3 regions of the Nocardia sp. Tas62D01 genome follow, and region 2 is predicted to be linked to each of the others. Evidence: riboswitches for the same ligand, from Rfam matches in the RefSeq annotation. Region 2 holds a riboswitch; each other region holds the start of a gene.
The links. A riboswitch is a leader RNA that binds a small molecule or an ion and turns the genes downstream of it on or off. The one in region 2 is predicted to bind S-adenosylmethionine.
Positions count from the first base shown of each region.

Region 1 (6,515 bases), 2.0 Mb from region 2:
AGCGTGCTGCGGGTTGATGCGTTTGATCGCGTCGCGGCCCGCCTCGGTGACCGCCACCAGTTTTGCGCGGCGATGCGCGGGGTTCGGGCGGTATTCGGCAAGTCCCTTGTCCACCAAGAGGTCTGCGATGCGCTGCACGCTCTGGCCCTGTCATATTTGACAGCATGCTGTCAATGATGCGAGGCAGCGATTGCGCAACACCGACGCTCATCACCGCCACCCATCGGCGATGCCAGGTACTCCGATCACCGCATGCGCTCGATCTTGGCGAGATGGGCGATATTGGCCCGATCGTGGACATCGATACTGGCCACCGACCCGAACCATGCGTCGAGGATTTCCGTCAGCACGGCACTGGAGGTCGTACGCAGACTCAGCGCAAGGACATTCGCGTCGTTCCACTTGCGCGCACCGGCCGCGGTCGCGGCATCGGCGCAGAGCGCGGCCCGGATACCCGCGACCTTGTTGGCGGCGATCGACGCGCCGGTTCCGGTCCAGCAGCACACGATGGCCTGTTCGGCCCGCCCCGCTGCGACATCACGCGCCGCCGCCTCACTGGCCCAGGCCCAGCCATCGCGTTCCGCATCGGCGAGCGCTCCGTGCGAGACGGTTTCGAGCCCGCGCCGATGCAGCTCCGCTACCAGGTCCTTCGCCACGCCGACGTTTTCGTCCGCAGCTACCGAAATCCGCATACAACCAGGGTAGGCATTGAGCGGCGCCGCCACAGGAGGTCGCCGAGCGGGATATGACCGTGGTGGCTCCGCTCGGCGATAGGAACGCCTGGCCGAGGTGTCGCCCGCCTATCGCCAGGCCAGCGGGGGCCCCGGCTGGGCGCTTCGCTGCTGGTGCGGAGTGGGTCCTACCGGCGGGCACGCGCTCAGTCCGAATTCGGGAGGACACGCGGAAGCCGGTCACGCGGCCGCATGGAGCGTCGCGTGACCGGAACCCTCAGCTCAGTGCGTGGTCGAGATCATTCAACAGGTCGTCGACGTCTTCTAGACCGACAGAGATACGCACGACGCCGTCGGTCAGCCCGATGGTGGCGCGGCCCTCGGGACCCATGGCGCGGTGGGTTGTGGTGGCGGGATGGGTGATCAGGGTCTTGGAGTCACCGAGATTGTTCGAAATGTCGACGATGCGCAGACGGTTGAGCACCTCGAAGGCGCGCTTCTTGCCTTCGTCCGCGGGCGCGTTCAACTCGAAAGTGACAACGGTGCCGCCGCCGCTCATCTGGCTGGTCGCCAGCGCGTGCTGCGGATGCGATTGCAGGAAGGGGTATTTCACCCAGCCGACGGACTTGTCGCCCTCGAGGAACTCGGCGATGCGCAGCGCGGATCCGGTCGAATGACGCACCCGCAGCGGCATTGTCTCCAGGCCCTTGAGCAGGGTCCACGCATTGAACGGGCTCAGTGCCGGACCGGTATGGCGCATCAGGTTTTTCACCGGGCCGTCGATGTAGTCGTGCGGGCCGAGGATGGCGCCACCGAGCACGCGGCCCTGGCCGTCGATGTGCTTGGTGCCGGAGTACACCACCACATCGGCGCCGAGTTGGAAACCGCGTTGCAGCAGCGGGGTAGCAAAGACGTTGTCCAGCACCACTTTCGCACCCGCGGCGTGCGCGAGTTCGGTGACGCGGCGGACATCGACCAGCGTCTGCATCGGGTTGGCCGGGGTCTCGAAGAACACCGCCTGGGTGGGCACCGACAGCGCCTGCTCCCACTGGTCCAGGTCGTCGCCGTCGACGAAGACGGTCTCGATGCCCCAGCGCGGCAGGATCTCGTTGCACACCACGAAGCAGGAGCCGAACAGGCTGCGCGCGGCGACAAGTCGATCACCAGCACCCAGCAGCGCACCGAGCGCGGTGAATACCGCGGACATGCCGCTGGCCGTGGCGAAGCAGGCTTCGGCGCCGTCCATCAGGCGCAGCCGCTCCTCGAACATGGCCACCGTCGGGTTGCCGTAGCGGGAGTAGACGAAATGCTCGACGTCGCCGGTGAACGCGGCCTCGGCGGCCTCGGCGCTCTCGTAGACGAATCCGGAGGTCAGGTACAGCGCCTCAGCCGTCTCCTCGAAACCGGAGCGGCGCAGGCCACCTCGTACGCCGAGGGTCGCGGGTCCGACGCCGTTCGGCAGCGGCTTGTCGAAGGAGCCACCGGTGATCACGACTGCCTCCCAACGGCACAGTTCCGAGTGCGACACGGCGGTGCGAGCAACGCACGCCCGATCATGACTGCCGCCACGGCAGTCCGAGGGCGCGCCAGCCGGAGCCGCCGCGGTGGCCGGACTCGTCGAGTCCGCCTTCGAAGCCCTCTAGCACGTTGTAGGCCGGGGCGATCCCGAGACCGGTCGCGACGTTCGCGGCGTGCGCGGAGCGCTGACCGGAGCGACACAGGAACACGACGGGGGCCTCCGGGTCGCGGGCGTCGAGCGCTTCGCTCAGCTGCTCGGCGAATGCGCTGTTGCGGGCGCCGGTGCCGTCGACCCATTCGATCAGCACCGTCGGCCGCTCGATCGACGTCGTGTCGGGCACTCCGACGAAGCGCCATTCCGCCTCGGTACGCACGTCCACCAGGACGGCTTCGGGGTTGTCCCGCAATAACTCCCACGCCTGCTGTGGGGTGATGTCACCGGCATAACTCATCTGGACCTCCTGTGAATCCGCTCTTGCCGCACCTGGGTTCCGGTGTGCGGCCAGGTCGTCACCCGGAGCACCCCGCCGCGGCGGAGGGTTGCCGACCAGCAAGCCGGGGCTTGACGCTGGTTCTCATGACCTAGTCTGAGATTGCCTGGGTCTGGGTCGCCCTGTCAAACCCCAGTTCACGACACGCGATGATCAATGGCAGATGAGCCAGCGATCGCCGGTTCTGGCCAGATTCCAGGTCGCGGTGTCCTCGCGGCCGTTGAACTTGGTGGTGACCGTCGCCTTCGCCCGGTCTCCGTCGACCATTGGATTGTCGACTTTGGTTATCTCGACCGTCTTTCCGGTTTCTACGCCACCCAGCTGCTGCGCCAGCGACGACTTGCGCTCGTCGAAGCCCGCGCAGGCCACGCCGGGCGGTGGCGAGACATCGGTGCGACCTCGGGCGTCAGCGTAGTTGCGGACCGCCGCCGCGATGCGGTCGGCGTCTGTGACATTTTTCTCAGCCGGTGACAGCAGCCCGCCGAGCACCACCGCGACGATCACGATGCCCGCGAGTACCGCGGCCGCGATGAAGGGCCACGCGGAGCGGGAGTCGGTCTGATCGACCTCGATTACTTCGCCGTCTTCGGCGCCGGTTTGCTGATCGGTCATGCCACGATGATCCCTGGTCTGCGGGGTTATCCGGCGTTCGCCCCCGTCTTCGTCGACACGCCAGGAGCCGTTCGAGGTCACTACTCGGCGCGGCAGCCGTTAACGATGGCCGCGGAGTGGGTACGCAACGAAGGGCAGGCCGTTGTGGCATCCGGCGGGTCACCGCACCGGCGCGGGCGCCGTAGTGGACCACCGATAGAATTGCGAGACGGCCGCCTGCTGTCATAGCCAAAGGGCAGCGAGTCAGTGCCAGTGTCCGCATCGTCGGATGCAGCCAAAGTGGCGCGTCGAGTTAGCCTAGGCTAAGACCGACGTCATTAATCGTTTTCGACCATAAGGGTGCGCGTAAGAGATGACCGAACAGAGTGCAGGATCAACAAGCGGTGTACCCGGGCCCTCCGTGGTGACGCAAGCTGCCTCCTCCGGGCCTGACGCGCACACCGCCGAGACCCGCCCGCTCCGCATCGCGATCGTGGGCGCAGGGCCGGCCGGTATCTACGCCGCCGACGCGTTGATGAAGTCCGATGCCGACGTGAGCATCGACCTGTTCGAGCGCATGCCCGCCCCGTTCGGACTGATCCGCTACGGCGTCGCGCCGGACCACCCGCGCATCAAGGGCATCATCACCGCCCTGCACAAGGTACTCGACAAGGAGCAGGTCCGCCTGCTGGGCAATATCGACTACGGCACCGACATCACGCTCGATGACCTGCACACGTTTTACGACGCAGTGATCTTCTCCACCGGCGCGAACGCCGACCGCGCCCTCGACATCCCCGGCATCGGGCTCGACGGCAGCTACGGCGCCGCGGACTTCGTGTCCTGGTACGACGGGCACCCCGATGTGCCGCGTACCTGGCCGCTGGAAGCGGAAAAGGTCGCCGTGCTCGGCGTCGGCAATGTCGCGCTCGACGTGGCGCGCCTGCTCGCCAAGACCGGTGACGAACTGCTGCCGACCGAGATCCCGCCGAACGTCTACGAGGGCCTGAAGGCCAACGAGGCGATCGAGGTGCACGTGTTCGGCCGCCGCGGCCCGGCGCAGGCGAAGTTCACTCCGCTCGAGCTGCGCGAACTCGACCACTCCCCGACCATCGAGGTCATCGTCGACCCCCAGGACATCGACTACGACGAAGGCTCCGAAGCCGCACGCAGGCACTCCAAACAGGTCGACATGGTCGCCAACACTCTGGAGCAGTGGGCGATCCGCGACGCGGGCGACCGCCCGCACAAGCTGTTCCTGCACTTCTTCGAGTCCCCCTCGGAGATCATCGGCGAGAACGGCAAGGTCGTCGGCCTGCGCACCGAGCGCACCCAGCTCGACGGCACCGGAAACGTCAAGGGCACCGGCGTGTTCAAGGACTGGGACATCCAGGCCGTCTACCGCGCCGTCGGCTACCTGTCGCAGAACCTGACCAGCCTGCCGTTCGACGACCAGGCGGGCACCGTGCCCAACGAGGCCGGCCGTGTGATCGGCGACGAGAACGCCGACGGCGTCGAGCGCTACCTGCCCGCCACCTACGTCACCGGCTGGATCAAGCGCGGCCCCGTCGGCCTCATCGGCCACACCAAAGGCGACGCCAACGAGACCGTGGCCTGCCTGCTGGACGACAGCGTGAACTTCACCCCGGCCGGCAAGCCGGAACTGGACGCAGTGACCGAGTTCCTCGAGGGCAAGGGCATCCCGTTCACCACCTGGCAGGGCTGGTACCGCCTCGACGCTCACGAACGCGCCCTCGGCGAGGGCGAAGGCCGCGAACGTGTCAAGGTCGTGGAGCGCGAGGACATGCTGCGCGCCAGCGAGCCGAACAAGGTCTAGTCGGGCAGCTTCCATCCCCTCGGGGGCAGCGGAAATTCCCACACTGAGGCATTCTGTACACGTGTTCGATGCCCATCTCCACATCTTCGACCCGCGGTTTCCGCTGGCCGAGAACGAGGGCTACCTGCCCAACCCGTTCACCATCGCCGACTATCGAAAGCGCATGTCGCGCTTCGATGTCGGCGGTGGCGCCGTGGTGAGCGGCTCCTTCCACGGCACCGACCAGACCTACCTCGAGGCCGCCCTTGCCGAGCTGGGCGAGGGCTGGGTCGGCGTGACCGCCGTCGATCTCGACGCCACCGACGAGGAGATCATCGAGCTCGACCGGATCGGTGTCCGCGGGCTGCGCTTCAACGTCAGACGCGCCGCCGCCGACATCACTGGTATGACGCTGCAGGCACTGCGCGCCCACGAGCTCGTCGGCTGGCATGTCGAGGTCTACATCGACGGCAACATGCTCACCTCACTGCGACCGGTGATCTCCAAGCTCCCGGTCTTCTCCATCGACCATCTCGGCATGTCCGCCGAGGGCCTGCCCTATCTGCTCGATCTGGTGAACCGCGGCGCCCGAGTCAAGGCAACGGGTTTCGGTCGCGTCTCGATGAACGTCGCGGATACGTTGCGCCGCATCCACGCGGTGAACCCCGAGGCCCTCATGTTCGGCACCGACCTGCCCGGCGCCCGGGCGGGCCGCCCGTTCGAGGACTCCGATGTCGACCTGATCTGCGATGTAGTCGGCACCGACATGTTCAAGGTCCTTGAAGACAACGCCCGAGCCTTCTATCGTCTCCCGGCCCGGGAACGCCAGATCCCCGCCGACCCGAATCCGACCACGCCGCTGCTGCGTTCGGAGCAGCCGACTTTGCCGTTGCGCCCCGACCAACTCCCGAAACTCGAAGCGGCGGATACGATTCCGCTGCCGATCATCGAATAGTTCGATCGGACTCCGCTCCAGGAACCATTCGTCACGGCTAGCTCAGGATGGCGCCGATCACCCAGACGCCAGTGGCAAGCAGTGCGCCGAAAAGTTCGATGAGCATGGACAGGCTGACGCCCTTGACTGCGTGAACCGTTGCCTGCCAAGCCCGTTGGCGCTCGCGGAGGCGGTGGAGTTCCGAAAGGTACACGCCGAGAACGAATCCCACGAACAGACCGACCACCGGGATGACGAAGAAGCCGACAATGCCCAAGACCGCGCCGAGCAAGAGCGCCCGATTGGAGACACCGGCGTCTTTCATCTTGCGGCCAGGCCAGGTGTATTTGATGATGCCGGAGATCACCAGGAACGCGGTGCTGATCGCGAAGACCGTCCAGGCGGTGGCGCCGCCGGTCAGGAAGGCCCAGACGGCGATGGCGCCGAAGATCAGGATGACGCCGGGCAGAATCGGGACGATGATCCCCAGGAGG
Region 1 covers NZ_JBUYUZ010000001.1:2,941,614-2,948,128, forward strand. Annotated here, with positions in the region: gene ACV7NQ_RS14490 (MarR family winged helix-turn-helix transcriptional regulator) at 1-138, opposite strand, end outside; gene ACV7NQ_RS14495 (RpiB/LacA/LacB family sugar-phosphate isomerase) at 246-692, opposite strand; gene ACV7NQ_RS14500 (O-succinylhomoserine sulfhydrylase) at 949-2,163, opposite strand; gene ACV7NQ_RS14505 (rhodanese-like domain-containing protein) at 2,225-2,641, opposite strand; SAM riboswitch class IV at 2,656-2,772, opposite strand; gene ACV7NQ_RS14510 (Rv0361 family membrane protein) at 2,834-3,292, opposite strand; gene ACV7NQ_RS14515 (FAD-dependent oxidoreductase) at 3,645-5,108, shown strand; gene ACV7NQ_RS14520 (amidohydrolase family protein) at 5,170-6,042, shown strand; gene ACV7NQ_RS14525 (DUF456 domain-containing protein) at 6,080-6,515, opposite strand, start outside.
Region 1: another riboswitch for S-adenosylmethionine. It lies ahead of ACV7NQ_RS14505 (rhodanese-like domain-containing protein); the one in region 2 lies ahead of ACV7NQ_RS23200 (bifunctional o-acetylhomoserine/o-acetylserine sulfhydrylase).

Region 2 (6,515 bases):
GCCGCATGGTCTCGGTCAGCAGCTTCGACACTGCGGCGGCTTCGGTCAGGAAGCCGTCGTGTCCATCGCGGGAGTGCACGACTTCCAAACCCTCACAACCGGGTAGGCCGTCGGCCAGTTCCTGCTGCGTGCGCAACGGGTACAGCCGATCGGAGTCCACACCGCCGACCACACACGGCGCCGGGGTAGCGGCCAGCGCGGCCTCGATACCGCCGCGTCCGCGTCCGACATCGTGCCGGTTCATCGCCTCGGTGAGCAACACGTAGGTGGCCGGATCGAAACGGCTACAGAGCTTTTCGGCCTGATGATCCAGGTAGCTCTGCACCGCGTAGCGGCCGCCGCGCCACGGATCCTCGTCACCCTGCGCGTTGTTCTCGAAGCGGTGGTCGAGTTCGGCTTCGGTCCGGTAGGTCAGGTGCGCGATGCGCCTGGCGATGCCCATGCCGGTCATCGGGGCGCGATCGGTGTCGTGATAGTCGCCGCCCTGCCAGTCGGGATCGGCCTTGATGGCGGCGATTTGCGTTGTCTGCGTGCCGATCTGGTCGGCGGTGGCGCGCGCGCCGACCGCGAGCACCAGCGCCGAGGCCACCCGCTCCGGTGCGCCGACCATCCACTCCAGCACCCGCATGCCGCCCATCGACCCGCCGACCACCGAGGCCAGCCGGTCGATGCCGAGCAAGTCGAGCAGCGCCGCTTCCGCCGTCACCTGGTCCCGGATGGAGATCTCCGGAAACCGTGCGCCCCAAGGCTTTCCATCGGGTGCGAGCGAAGTCGGTCCGGTGCTGCCCTTGCAGCCGCCGAACACGTTCGTCGCGATGACACACCACTCGTCGGTATCCAATGGCGCGTCGGGACCGACCATGCCGTCCCACCAACCGGACATCGGATGGATGTCGTCCGGCCTACCGACGACATGTGAGTCGCCGGTCAGCGCGTGTTCGACGAGCACGACATTGTCCAGCGCGGGGGAGAGCTCACCCCAGCGCTGCACGGCCAAATGGACGTCCGGGACGACGGCGCCGTTCTCCAGTCGCACGTCCCCGATGGCGATCATGCCGAGCCGCCCGTCCGGCGGTGGCAGGGCCACCGCCGGAGCGGGACGAGCTGTAGTCGGTTCGGCGCTCACGGTCACGTCGTCGCCGCCGCGAAACCGGCTCGCAGATCGGCCAAAATGTCGTCGATTCCCTCGATGCCCACCGCCAGCCGGACCAGCCCCGGCCTGACTCCGGAAGCCAACTGCTCCTCGGGTGTCAGCTGCGAGTGCGTGGTCGACGCGGGGTGGATCACGAGAGAACGCACATCCCCGATGTTGGCTACATGGCTGTGCAGGGCTAATGCGTCGACGAACTTCTTGCCCGCATCGACGCCGCCGCTCAGCTCGAACGAGACGATCGCGCCGGGGCCCTTCGGCGCGAGCTGCTTGGCGCGCTCGTGCCACGGTGAGGACGGCAGGCCCGCGTAGGCCACCGATTCGACGCCCGGCTGGGTCGTCAGGAACTCGGCCACCGCCTGTGCGTTGGCGACGTGCCGTTCCAGGCGCAGGCTCAGCGTCTCGATGCCCTGGCTGATCAGGAACGCATTGAACGGCGATACCGCCGCGCCCAGATCGCGCAGCAGCTGCACGCGAGCCTTGAGCGCGTAGGCGGGCGCGCCCAGATCGGCGAACACGGCGCCGTGGTAGCTCGGGTCCGGGGTGGTGAAACCGGGGAAGCGTGCCTGGCCCTGCTCGTCACGAACGGTCCAGTCGAACGAGCCGCCGTCGACGATCACGCCGGCGACCGCCGTGCCGTGACCGCCCAGGTACTTGGTCGCCGAGTGCACGACGATGTCGGCGCCGTGCGCCAGCGGCTGGATCAGGTACGGGGTCGCGACCGTGTTGTCCACGATCAGCGGCAGTCCGTTGGCGTGCGCGATGGCGGAGATGCCGGGGATGTCGAAGATGGCGCTGCTCGGGTTGGCGATGGTCTCGCCGTAGAACGCCTTGGTGTTCGGCCGGATCGCCGCGCGCCACTGCTCCAGGTCGTCGGGATCCTCGACGAAGGAGACCTCGATGCCGAGCTTGGGCAGCGAGTAGTGGAAGAGATTGTAGGTGCCGCCGTAGAGATGTGGGCTGGACACGATGTGGTCGCCCGCGGCGGCGAGGTTGAGGATCGCGTAGGTCTCCGCGGCCTGTCCGGAGGCAAGCAGCAGTGCCGCCACACCACCCTCCAGGGCGGCGACGCGCTGCTCCACCACGTCCTGGGTCGGGTTCATGATCCGGGTGTAGATGTTGCCCGGCTCGGCAAGGCCGAACAGTGCGGCCGCGTGATCGGTGTCACGGAAGGCGTAGGAGGTGGTCTGGTAGATCGGGAGGGCGCGAGCGCCGGTGGTGCTGTCGGGGGCCTGCCCCGCGTGCACCTGCTTGGTCTCGAAGGACCACTGTGCCGGATCGGACGACGGGGTCGAATCGATTTCGGACGCGATGGGGTCACTCATGTCGTGCTCCAAAAGGGTTGTTCGCCGGAATTACTGGGTTATCGGGATGTGGGCGACAGACAACAACACATTGGGGATACCTCCTGAATTGCGCGCTTGCTCTCGACTTTCGGGAGCCCGGTCATCACCCGGAGCACCCCACCGCTACTGGAGGGTTGCCGTCCAGCGAGCCGGGGCTTGGCGCTGGCACTCATGACCTGATCGGCATCATAGCTGGCGGTCGGTCGACGACCGAAATCTATTGGTGAAATCACCGGGTTCCGGTGACCCGCGCGCCGCAGCAGGTGCGAACGAACTCGTCGAATGTCGAGGTGAGCGCGTTGCGGCCGGCCGCGGCCGCCGCCAAGGGGTTGTCCTGTTCGAACATGCCGTCCGAACATTCCATCCCGAGGTGGCCGATCAGCTGCCAAGCGCCGACGATCAGCCGCACCGGCAGCGCATCGGGCTGGGTGCCGAGTCGTTCGGCGACCACCGCGGCGATCGCGATGCTCTTGTTGTCGGCTTGCTCGAGGCTACGTGCGCTGACCGCCGGGCTGCTGCGCAGAATTCGCTGCATCTGCTGGAACTGCCGGAACGAGACCGGTCCGTTGCCTTCGGCGGCCTGGTCGACGACTTGCAGCAGCGCCTCGCGCAGCGCCTCCAGCTCGTTGCCGCCGAGCGGGAGCCCACGCAGCGTCTCGGCCACCGCGACGCCGAAGTCCTGTACCGGCCCCAGGACGATGTCCTCTTTGCTGTCGAAGTACCTGTTGACCGTGCGCGGTGATACGTCCGCGGCATTGGCGATCTGCTCGACAGTCGTGGCGTCGAATCCCTGGGCGTCGCAGAGGTCGAGCGCGATCTCGATGATGCGCAACCGAGTCTGCTGCTTCTTGCGCTCACGCAGGCCGGTCGGCGCCGGGTGTGCCGGGGCGCTGGCAGGGTTGTCCGCCGCGGCGCTCGCGCCGGTCGGCGTCGATGACTCGAGCATCTTCCCACTCTATCTTAACCTGCTGTTTTCATGTCCAGAACAGCCAAATGTCTGAGTGCGACATTTTTCTATTGACGACAAATGTCCGATGATGACAGGATAATCGCACTACTTCGAGTTACGAGGAGATCAAGGTGACCGAGACTGCGACAGCGGTAGACGTTCCCGAAAGACAGGGCAGTTCGGCGCGCTGGCTGGCCCTGGGGGTGATCGCATTGGCCCAGCTCATGGTGGTTCTAGATGCCACCATCGTGACCATCTCGCTGCCGTTCGCACAACGTGATCTCGATATCAGTGATGGCAACAAGCAGTGGATGCTCACCGCCTACACGCTGATCTTCGGCGGCCTGTTGCTGCTCGGCGGTCGGCTCGCTGACTACCTCGGTCGGCGTCGGATCTTCATCATCGGCCTGGTCGGCTTCGCGGGTGCCTCCGCCCTCGCGGGTCTGGCGCAGAACGGTGCGGAACTCTTCGCCGGTCGCGCCCTGCAGGGCGCGTTCGCGGCGCTGCTGGCGCCCGCGGCGCTTTCGCTGCTGTCGGTGACCTTCACCGAACCGGGCGAGCGGGCGAAGGCGTTCGGTCTGTTCGCGGGCATTTCCGCGGGCGGCGCCGCGCTCGGTCTGATTGTGGGCGGCGCGCTCACCGAGTACGCGTCCTGGCGCTGGTGCCTGCTGGTGAACACCCCGATCGCGCTCATCGCGTTGCTCGGCGCGCTGGCGTTCGTGTTGAAGGACGTGCCGACACCGCGCACCGGCGGCTACGACGTGCCCGGTGCGGTCACGGTGACCCTCGGGCTGATCGCCATCGTGTACGGATTCAGCCGCGCCGCCGAGGACGGCTGGCTGGCGGGCAGCACCCTCGGGCTGCTGATCGGCGGTGTCGTGCTGTTGGCGGTATTCATGGCGATCGAACGTCGTTCGGCGAATCCGCTGCTGCCGCTGCATATTCCGGGTGAGATCAACCGCGGTGGCGCGTTCCTCGCCGCGCTGCTCATCCCGATCGCGATGTTCGCGATGTTCCTGTTCCTGAGCTACTACTTCCAGATCACGCTCGGCTACTCGTCGCTGAAGGCCGGATTCGCGTTCTTGCCGTTCCCGGCGGGCATCGCGGTGGGTGCCGGCGTCACCAGTGCGCTGCTGCCGAAGGTCGGCCCGCGTCCGCTCATGCTCGGCGGCGCCGTGCTCGGTGTCCTCGGCCTGCTGTGGCTGGCGCAATTGGGCTACGGCGACAGCTACGTGGCCAGCGTGCTGCCCTCGCAGGTGCTGATCGCGCTCGGTATGGGCCCGCTGTTCGTCGGTATGCAGACCGTCGCGCTGCACCAGGTCCAGGAAGAGGATTCGGGTGTGGCCAGTGCGTTGCTGAACGCGGCGCAGCAGGTCGGTGGCGCGGTCGGCACGGCCCTGCTGACCACCATCTCGGTGCAGGTCGCCAAGACCTTCGCGCAGAACAACCCGACGGTCGACAACCTGATGGCCCGTGCCTCGATCCACAGCTACGACGTGGCGTTCTACGTCGGCGCCGGATTCTTCCTCGCCGCCATCCCGGTGATCGCGTTCATGATCCGGGACCGGCCGGAGAATCTGATAGAAGGTTCCGAAGCGGACGCGAGGATTCCGGTCGCGGTCTGAGTCTCGACAGTGGAGTGGTGTCCGGGCATCGCATCTGATCGGGTGCGGTGCCCGGACAACGTCGTTTTGCGGGCCGTGTCGTGGATCACACTCGACGTGACCACGGAGGGAAGGACGCGCGGAGCGGGTAGCTGCGGACCAGCGGACCTGCGCCGAAACGCGGCTATGACAGTGGCGCAGACCGCTCCTGACCTACTTGCCGGTAACCATTTCGGGCGCGTCGACTCGGGGGCTGCCCGCGCGGGGGGATCGTTGGCAGCAGTACGCTTGTCTTGTTTGCACCACACGCTTCGCGGACAACGCGGGGCACATACGTTGTCTGTTGAAACAGTCGGGGTCCACTCACAAGTGTGTTCGCCTGGCCGTGCAATGAGGGCACCATCCTAGGAGGACACGAAGATCCATGTCCAAGATCAAGGTTGAAGGCACCGTCGTCGAACTCGACGGCGACGAGATGACCCGGATCATCTGGCAGTTCATCAAGGACAAGCTGATCCATCCGTATCTCGATGTGAACCTCGAGTATTACGACCTGGGCATCGAGTACCGGGACAAGACAGACGACCAGGTGACCATTGATGCGGCCAACGCCATCAAGGAGCACGGCGTCGGCGTCAAGTGCGCCACCATCACCCCGGATGAGGCGCGCGTCGAGGAATTCGGGCTGAAGAAGATGTGGCGGTCGCCCAACGGCACCATCCGCAACATCCTGGGCGGCACCATTTTCCGTGCCCCGATCATCATCTCGAACGTGCCACGGCTGGTGCCGGGCTGGACCAAGCCGATTATCATCGGCCGTCACGCCTTCGGCGATCAGTATCGCGCCACCGACTTCAAGGTGTACCAGGCGGGCACCGTCACGGTGACCTTCACGCCCGAGGACGGCAGCGAGCCGATCCAGCACGAGGTCGTGAAGATGCCCGAGGCCGGCGGCGTCGTCATGGGGATGTACAACTTCAAGGATTCGATCATCGATTTCGCGCGGGCGTCGTTCAATTACGGCCTGCAGCAGAACTACCCGGTGTATCTCTCTACGAAGAACACCATCCTGAAGGCCTACGACGGCATGTTCAAGGACACCTTCCAGGAGATCTTCGACGCCGAGTTCAAGACCCAGTTCGACGCGGCCGGCCTCACCTACGAGCACCGGCTGATCGACGACATGGTCGCCTCCTCCATGAAGTGGGAGGGCGGCTACGTCTGGGCCTGCAAGAACTACGACGGCGATGTGCAGTCCGACACCGTGGCCCAGGGCTTCGGCTCGCTCGGCCTGATGACCTCGGTGCTGCTCACCCCGGACGGCCGTACCTGTGAGGCCGAGGCCGCACACGGCACCGTCACCCGGCACTACCGTCAGCACCAGCAGGGCAAGCCGACCTCGACCAACCCGATCGCGTCGATCTTCGCGTGGACGCGCGGGCTCGAGCACCGCGGCAAACTCGACA
Region 2 covers NZ_JBUYUZ010000001.1:4,945,494-4,952,008, forward strand. Annotated here, with positions in the region: gene metX (homoserine O-acetyltransferase MetX) at 1-1,132, opposite strand, end outside; gene ACV7NQ_RS23200 (bifunctional o-acetylhomoserine/o-acetylserine sulfhydrylase) at 1,129-2,475, opposite strand; SAM riboswitch class IV at 2,563-2,673, opposite strand; gene ACV7NQ_RS23205 (TetR family transcriptional regulator) at 2,726-3,442, opposite strand; gene ACV7NQ_RS23210 (MFS transporter) at 3,577-5,070, shown strand; gene ACV7NQ_RS23215 (NADP-dependent isocitrate dehydrogenase) at 5,474-6,515, shown strand, end outside.

Region 3 (6,515 bases), 1.1 Mb from region 2:
GCCATTGGGTTGGCTGGCCACCAGTGCGCCGTCGGTCAATTCTTCCCAGCCGACTTCACCCCACGGCCCGCGCACCGGCTTCGGTAAGCCCGCGTACTGGATCACCAGCGAGAGCACCCCGCCCGCGGGGATTCCCTGCTGCGGGGTGATGACCAGCTTGCCGTGCTGGTGGCTGTATTTCGCGGCCTTGGCACCGTTGACGAACACCTTGGACACGGTGAGCGATTGGGACAGATCCAGCGCGAACCGCGGCCGGATGGCAGTGGTCACCGCGGTGATCTCGGCGCGGCCTGCCAGCCGGTTGCTGGCCACCTTGTAGACGAGGTCGAGCTCGTACCGCGATACCCGGTAGCCGTGATTTCCGTTCTGCGGCAGGTACTCATCGACGGGCTCTTCGTAGAACTTGCCCGGCATCAGCTGGCCGCTCCGGCCCCGCTCGGCGTCGGCGCCGGACTGGACCACGGCGCGATCGGATTCCCCCACCAGCGGGTGGACGGCGGCACAGTGTCACCACGCATGACCAGTGAAGCGGGGCCGATGGTCGCGCCGTCGCCGATGCTCGCCGCGGGCAGTGCGACGCAGTGCGGCCCGAGGGTGGCGCCCGCGCCGAGGGTGACGGTGTCCATGGCCATGATCCGATCGTGGAAGAGGTGGGTCTGCACCACGCAGCCACGTTCCACGGTCGCGCCGTCGCCGAGAGTCACCAGGTCTGCCTCCGGTAGCCAGTAGGACTCGCACCATACCCCGCGCCCGATCTGCGCGCCGAGCCCACGAAGCCAGAGATTCAGCACCGGAGTACCCGTCGCGGCGCGCGCGAACCATGGTGCGGCAACGGTCTCGACGAAGGTGTCGGCAACCTCGTTGCGCCACACGAACGAACTCCACAGCGGATGCTGCTCGGCGCGAATTCGGCCGACCAACAACCACTTCGCGGTGACCGCGCTCGCACCGGCGCCCGCGCCCGCGGCCAGCAGCACCAGCCCGCTGAGCAGCGCGGCGGCCAGGTAGCCGATTGATTGCGCGGTCCAGGCCAGCGTGAACAGAACGCCGAGACCGATGGCGAAGCTCACCAGTACCGGTATGAGCCTGCAGGTTTCGACGATGCCGCGGGCCACCTTCAGCCGTAGCGGCGGATCGAAGGTGCGCTCGGTATCGCCGGACCCTGAGGCACGACGCAATCGGACCGGCGGGCTGCCCAGCCAGGACGAGCCTGCCTTGGACTTCGACGGCGCCGCGGACAGCACAGCGACCAGACCGTTTTTCGGCACTCGCCGTCCTGGCGCGGTCATTCCGGAGTTGCCGAGGAACGCGCGTTTGCCGATCTTCGCATCGCCGATGCGCAGCCAGCCGCCGCCGAGTTCGTAGCTGGCGATCATGGTGTCGTCGGCGAGGAACGCGCCGTCGGCGATTGTGGTGAATTTCGGCAGCAGCAGCACCGTGGACGCCTCGACGCTCTTGCCGATCTTCGCGCCGAGCAGGCGCAGCCACAGCGGGGTGAGCAGGCTGGCGTAGAGCGGGAACAGGAAGGTGCGTGCCGAATCTAGCAGTCGCTCGGTGGCCCAGACCTGCCAGCCGACGCGGCTGCGCACCGGGTGGTGGCCTTCGGTTAGGCCGATGCCGAGCAGCCGGACCGCGACCACGGTCGCGACCGCGTGGACGATCAGACTGAGCAGGGTGGCGACGGGCAGGATCGCGAAGCCCCGGCCGAGCGCGCCTGCGAGGGTGCGGGCGTCGCGAATGAACCAGGCGATGAACGCGCCGCCTGCGGCCAGGCCGAGAATGGGCATGGCGGCCAGCGCCATCGAGGTCACGCCGAAGATCGCGACCCAGTGCGCGGCTCTCGCGGGGGTGTGGTCGGGCCAGCGGTGTTGGGCCTTACCGACTTTCGTCGCGGGCGAGCCCGCCCATTCCTGCTCGGCCTTGACCTTGCCCGATACCGCCGAGCCGGGTGCGATCTCCGCGTTCTTGCCGATTTTGCTGCCGGGCAACAGGATCGAGCGCGCGCCGATTACCGCGCCGGGGCCGATGACGATCGGTCCGACGTGCACCACATCGCCGTCGATCCAATAGCCGGACAGGTCGACCTCGGGTTCCACACTGCAGCCGTCACCGAGTTCGAGCATTCCGGTCACCGGAGGGAGGGTGTGCAGGTCGATGCCATTGCCGATCTTCGCGCCGAGCGCTCGTGCGAAGGGCACCATCCATGGTGCGCCGGAAAGGCTTTCGGCTCCGCTGGCCTCCGACAGCCGGACCGCCGCCCACAAGCGCAGGTGCACCGATCCGCCGCGTGGATAGCTGCCGGGGGCGACACCGCGCAGCAGTACCCGAGCGCCGGTCGCGCAGATGACCATTCGGCCCGGTGGGGAGATGAAGAGCAGGAACGCGGCCAGGGTCCACCACCAGGACAGGTGTGGCAGCCACGGCAGCGAGCCGGACCAGCCCGCGATATTCCCGACGATCGCCAGCCAGGTGAGCCACTGCATTCCGGTGAGGGTGGACAGCGGGATGGTGGCAAGCACCTGGATCCACTGGGCGCTGAGCGGGGTCGGACGAACGGTGCGTATTTCGGTGGCGGCCGTCGGAGCGGTCTCGTCCAGCAGTTCGGCGAGTGCGCCGAGGCGGGGATGGTCGTAGAGGTCGGCGACAGTGACGCGTGGGTAGCGCTCGCGCAGCGCGGTGACCAGTTGTGCGGCCGCCAGCGAGCTGCCGCCGAGGTCGAAGAAGTCGATGTCGGGGCCGGTGACTTCGGCGCCGAGGATCGAATCCCACAGTCCGGCAACCCAGCGCTCGGTTTCGGTGAGGTTGTGGCTCGGGGTTTCGGTGGCGTTCGGCAGCGGCCATGGCAGCGCGTCCCGGTCGACCTTGCCCGAGGTGCGGGTGGGCAGTTCGGACACGATGGCGAGCCGGGGCACCAGCGGCTCCGGAAGTTGTTCCGCGAGTAGAGATCTGGCTGCCGTGATGTCGAAGTCGGGGGTGGTGCCGGTCAGGTAGCCGACCAGGATCTTGTTGCCCGCCTTGGTGGTTCGAATCGCCGCAGCGGCTCCGGTGACACCGGGCAGATGCTGTAGTGCGTTGTCGATCTCGCCGAGCTCGATGCGGCGTCCGCCGAGCTTGATCTGGTCGTCGGCGCGGCCGAGGAAGACCAGGCCCGCGCGGTCGTTGCGCACCAGGTCGCCGCTGCGATAGGCGCGCTCCCAGTCGAGTGATGGTAGGGGAGCGTACTTTTCGGCATCCATCGCCGGATCGAGATAGCGGGCGAGGCCGACGCCGCCGACCACGAGTTCGCCGGATTCGCCCTCGCCCACCGGATTTCCGGCGGGGTCGACGACGGTGAGATCCCAGCCGTCCAGCGGGAGACCGATCCGGACCGGGAAGCTGCCGTCGAGCAGCGCCGCGCAGGCGACGACGGTGGCTTCGGTGGGGCCGTAGGTGTTCCATACCTCACGGTCGGAATCCTCGTTCCCGGCAAGGCGTTCGGCGAGTTCCGGCGGCACCGCTTCGCCGCCGAAGATCAACAGGCGGACCGGGTCGAGCGCCTCGGCCGGCCAGCTCGCGGCCAGGGTGGGCACCGTGGAGACGATGCTGATCTCCCGGCGCACCAGCCAGGGGCCGAGGTCCGCTCCGGTGCGCACCAGGGCGCGCGGCGCGGGCACCAGGCAGGCCCCATTGCGCCAGGCCAGCCACATTTCCTCGCAGGAGGCATCGAAGGCAACCGAGAGCCCGGCGAGCACCCGGTCGTCCGGGCCGATCGGGGCGTCCTGGAGGAAAAGTCGCGCCTCGGCGTCGACGAACGCGGCGGCGTTGCGATGGGTGACCGCAACACCTTTCGGTGTCCCGGTGGAACCGGAGGTGAAGATAATCCAGGCGTCGTCGGCGGGGGTGGGCGCGTCGCGGTTCGGCTCGGAACCCACCGCGGTTGGTTCCGCGCCCGCCGCGGTCGGCTCGACGCCCGCGGCCGTCACGATCACGGTGACCCGGGCTTCGCCGAAGACCAGCCGGGCTCGCTCCTGCGGGTCGTCCGCGTCGACAGGTACGTAGGCCGCTCCCGCGTGCAGGATGGCGAGGATGGTGACGTACAGCTCATGGGTGCCGGATGGCATCCGCACGCCGACCCGGTTGCCCGGGCGCACGCCCGCCGCGGTGAGCCGGGTGACTCCGGCCTCGATCTCGGCCAGCAATTCTGTGTAGCTGAGCACGACGCGCCCGTCATCGATGGCGGCGGCGTCGGGGTGGGTGTGGGCGGTGCTGGCCAAGATGTCGACGAGGGTCCTGGCCTGCGGGGCGAGTGCGGTGCCCAGCAGTGGGTCGGGGGCTGATTTCCCTGCCGTCGGGCCCTCGCCCGCCACGGCGTCGACCTGCGGCTGCAGCATCACGTCCTGCCCACCTCTCATAGACCTGCCTAACGCTTCACGAGTGTTGTTTCACAAGAGGGTTACCAATGGGCAAACGCCATGGTGACCAACAGTCCACGGTACCCGCGGTACCGGCCCTTTGCGGTCTACTGAACCGGTCGGTCGGTCTGTTCAGCTGTCGTTATCGCGATGGGATGTCGTAACCGAGGCTTTGAGCGCCAGCCGATGCAGGCTCTGTCGTTCCTCCGCATCGAGGCGGGAGCAGCTCGAGACATTCCGCAACTGGGTTTGACGTGCGAGAATAGTGCCCGGCGGCGCCGCGCTCGCTGGGTCGGGTTTTCGAAGCTGATTGACAGCTGCACGGTGCGTCTGTCAATCTCGGATCAGGTCATGAGTACCAGCATCAAGCCCTGGCTAGCTGGTCGGCAACCCTCCTCCGCGGTGGGGTGCTCCAGGTGACGACCTGGCCGCCGCCCGACCGGGCGCGGCAAGCGCGGACTCGAATAGCCCCTGGTTATGGGTCCCATAGCTGACGGGATTTCGTGATGACTGCTGTTGCGGATAAGATCTGTGCCGCCCTCGCCCGAGTCTCCGGCGACGACCTGCGGGTGCCGCTGGTCCAGGGCGGAACGACCACCTACGCGAACTTCGACTACGCCGCGAGTGCTCCGGCATTGGCGCAGGTCACCGACAGAGTGCAGCAGCTGCTGCCGTTCTACGCGAGCGTGCACCGCGGTGCAGGCTACGCCTCGCGGATCTCCACCGACTGCTACGAGACCGCCCGCGGATCGGTGACGCGGTTCCTCGACGCCGCCGACGACCAGGTGGTGGTGTTCACCCGCAACACCACCGATTCGCTGAACCTGCTCGCGGCCTGCGTCCCCGGCGACACCGTGGTGCTGGATATCGAGCATCACGCGAATTTCCTGCCGTGGACCAGGCACGGGCGCCGCGTGGTTCGGGCCGCCGACACTGTCGACGAAACCATCCGATTGCTCATCGCCGAGCTGTGCAGCAAGCCTGCTGCGCTGCTGGCGATCACCGGCGCCTCCAATGTCACCGGCGAGGTGCTGCCGCTGGAGCGGCTGGCCACCATCGCCCACCAATGCGGCGCTCGAATCTTGGTGGATGCCGCTCAGCTGGCGCCGCATCGCCGAATCAGCCTGCGCGACACCGGGATCGACTACCTCGCGTGCTCCGGTCACAAGCTGTACGCGCCGTTCGGTGCCGGCGTGCTGGTCGGCCGTCGGGATTGGCTCGACGCAGCCGAGCCGTACCTTGCCGGTGGCGGCGCGGTCCGCGAGGTGTCCACCACCCGCGCCGATTGGGCCCCCGCCCCGCAGCGCCACGAGGCGGGCTCGCCGAACGTCCTCGGAGCCGCCGCCCTTGCCGCCGCCTGTGACGCGCTCTGTGCGATCGATCCGGAGACCCTCATCACCCACGAGCGCCTGCTCGCCGACCGCCTCCGCGCCGGGCTGTCCGCCATCCCCGGTGTGAACCTGCTGCGCATCTGGAGCGACAGCCCCGACACCGTCGGCATCGTTGCCTTCACCCTCGACGGTTTCGTCCCCGGCCACGTCGCCGCGTACCTCTCCGCCGAACACGGCATCGGCATCCGCGACGGCCGCTTCTGCGCCCACCCGCTGCTCGCCCGCCTCGACCTCGACGGCGCCCTGCGCGCCAGCATCGGTCTCGGCACCAGTTCCGCCGATGTGGACCGCCTCGTCAACGCCGTCGCCACCCTCGTCGAGTCCGGCCCCACCTGGGACTACGCCACCACCGACGGCCTCTGGAATCCCACCCCCGAGACCCGTCCCTTCTCCACCACCGATTCCGGGGCCGGCGCGGCACCCTGCCTGATCGGCTGACCGTCTCGGGTCGAGCTCGGCGCTACAGACGGCCCGCCGCTGATCGGGTCGGCGGCGGGGGTGTTCGGTGTTTCGGTCGACATTCGATTGCGGCGCTGCGTGATCGACTCGCGCGACCGCACAGCTCGACTTGTGGACGGGTCGATGATTGGAAAATGCAGGAACCGGAGCCGCTGGGACGAGCCCCCGATGAGCGACCGACTCGAGCGGGCAAGTCCGAACCCAGACCGACCAGCTGACCACCGAATGTCGACCGTCCGGGCGCGACTCGATCGACGGTGCTTCAGTCGCCGAG
Region 3 covers NZ_JBUYUZ010000001.1:3,876,217-3,882,731, forward strand. Annotated here, with positions in the region: gene ACV7NQ_RS18830 (M1 family metallopeptidase) at 1-414, opposite strand, end outside; gene ACV7NQ_RS18835 (Pls/PosA family non-ribosomal peptide synthetase) at 414-4,370, opposite strand; SAM riboswitch class IV at 4,739-4,852, shown strand; gene ACV7NQ_RS18840 (aminotransferase class V-fold PLP-dependent enzyme) at 4,898-6,220, shown strand; gene ACV7NQ_RS18845 (flavin reductase family protein) at 6,504-6,515, opposite strand, start outside.
Region 3: another riboswitch for S-adenosylmethionine. It lies ahead of ACV7NQ_RS18840 (aminotransferase class V-fold PLP-dependent enzyme); the one in region 2 lies ahead of ACV7NQ_RS23200 (bifunctional o-acetylhomoserine/o-acetylserine sulfhydrylase).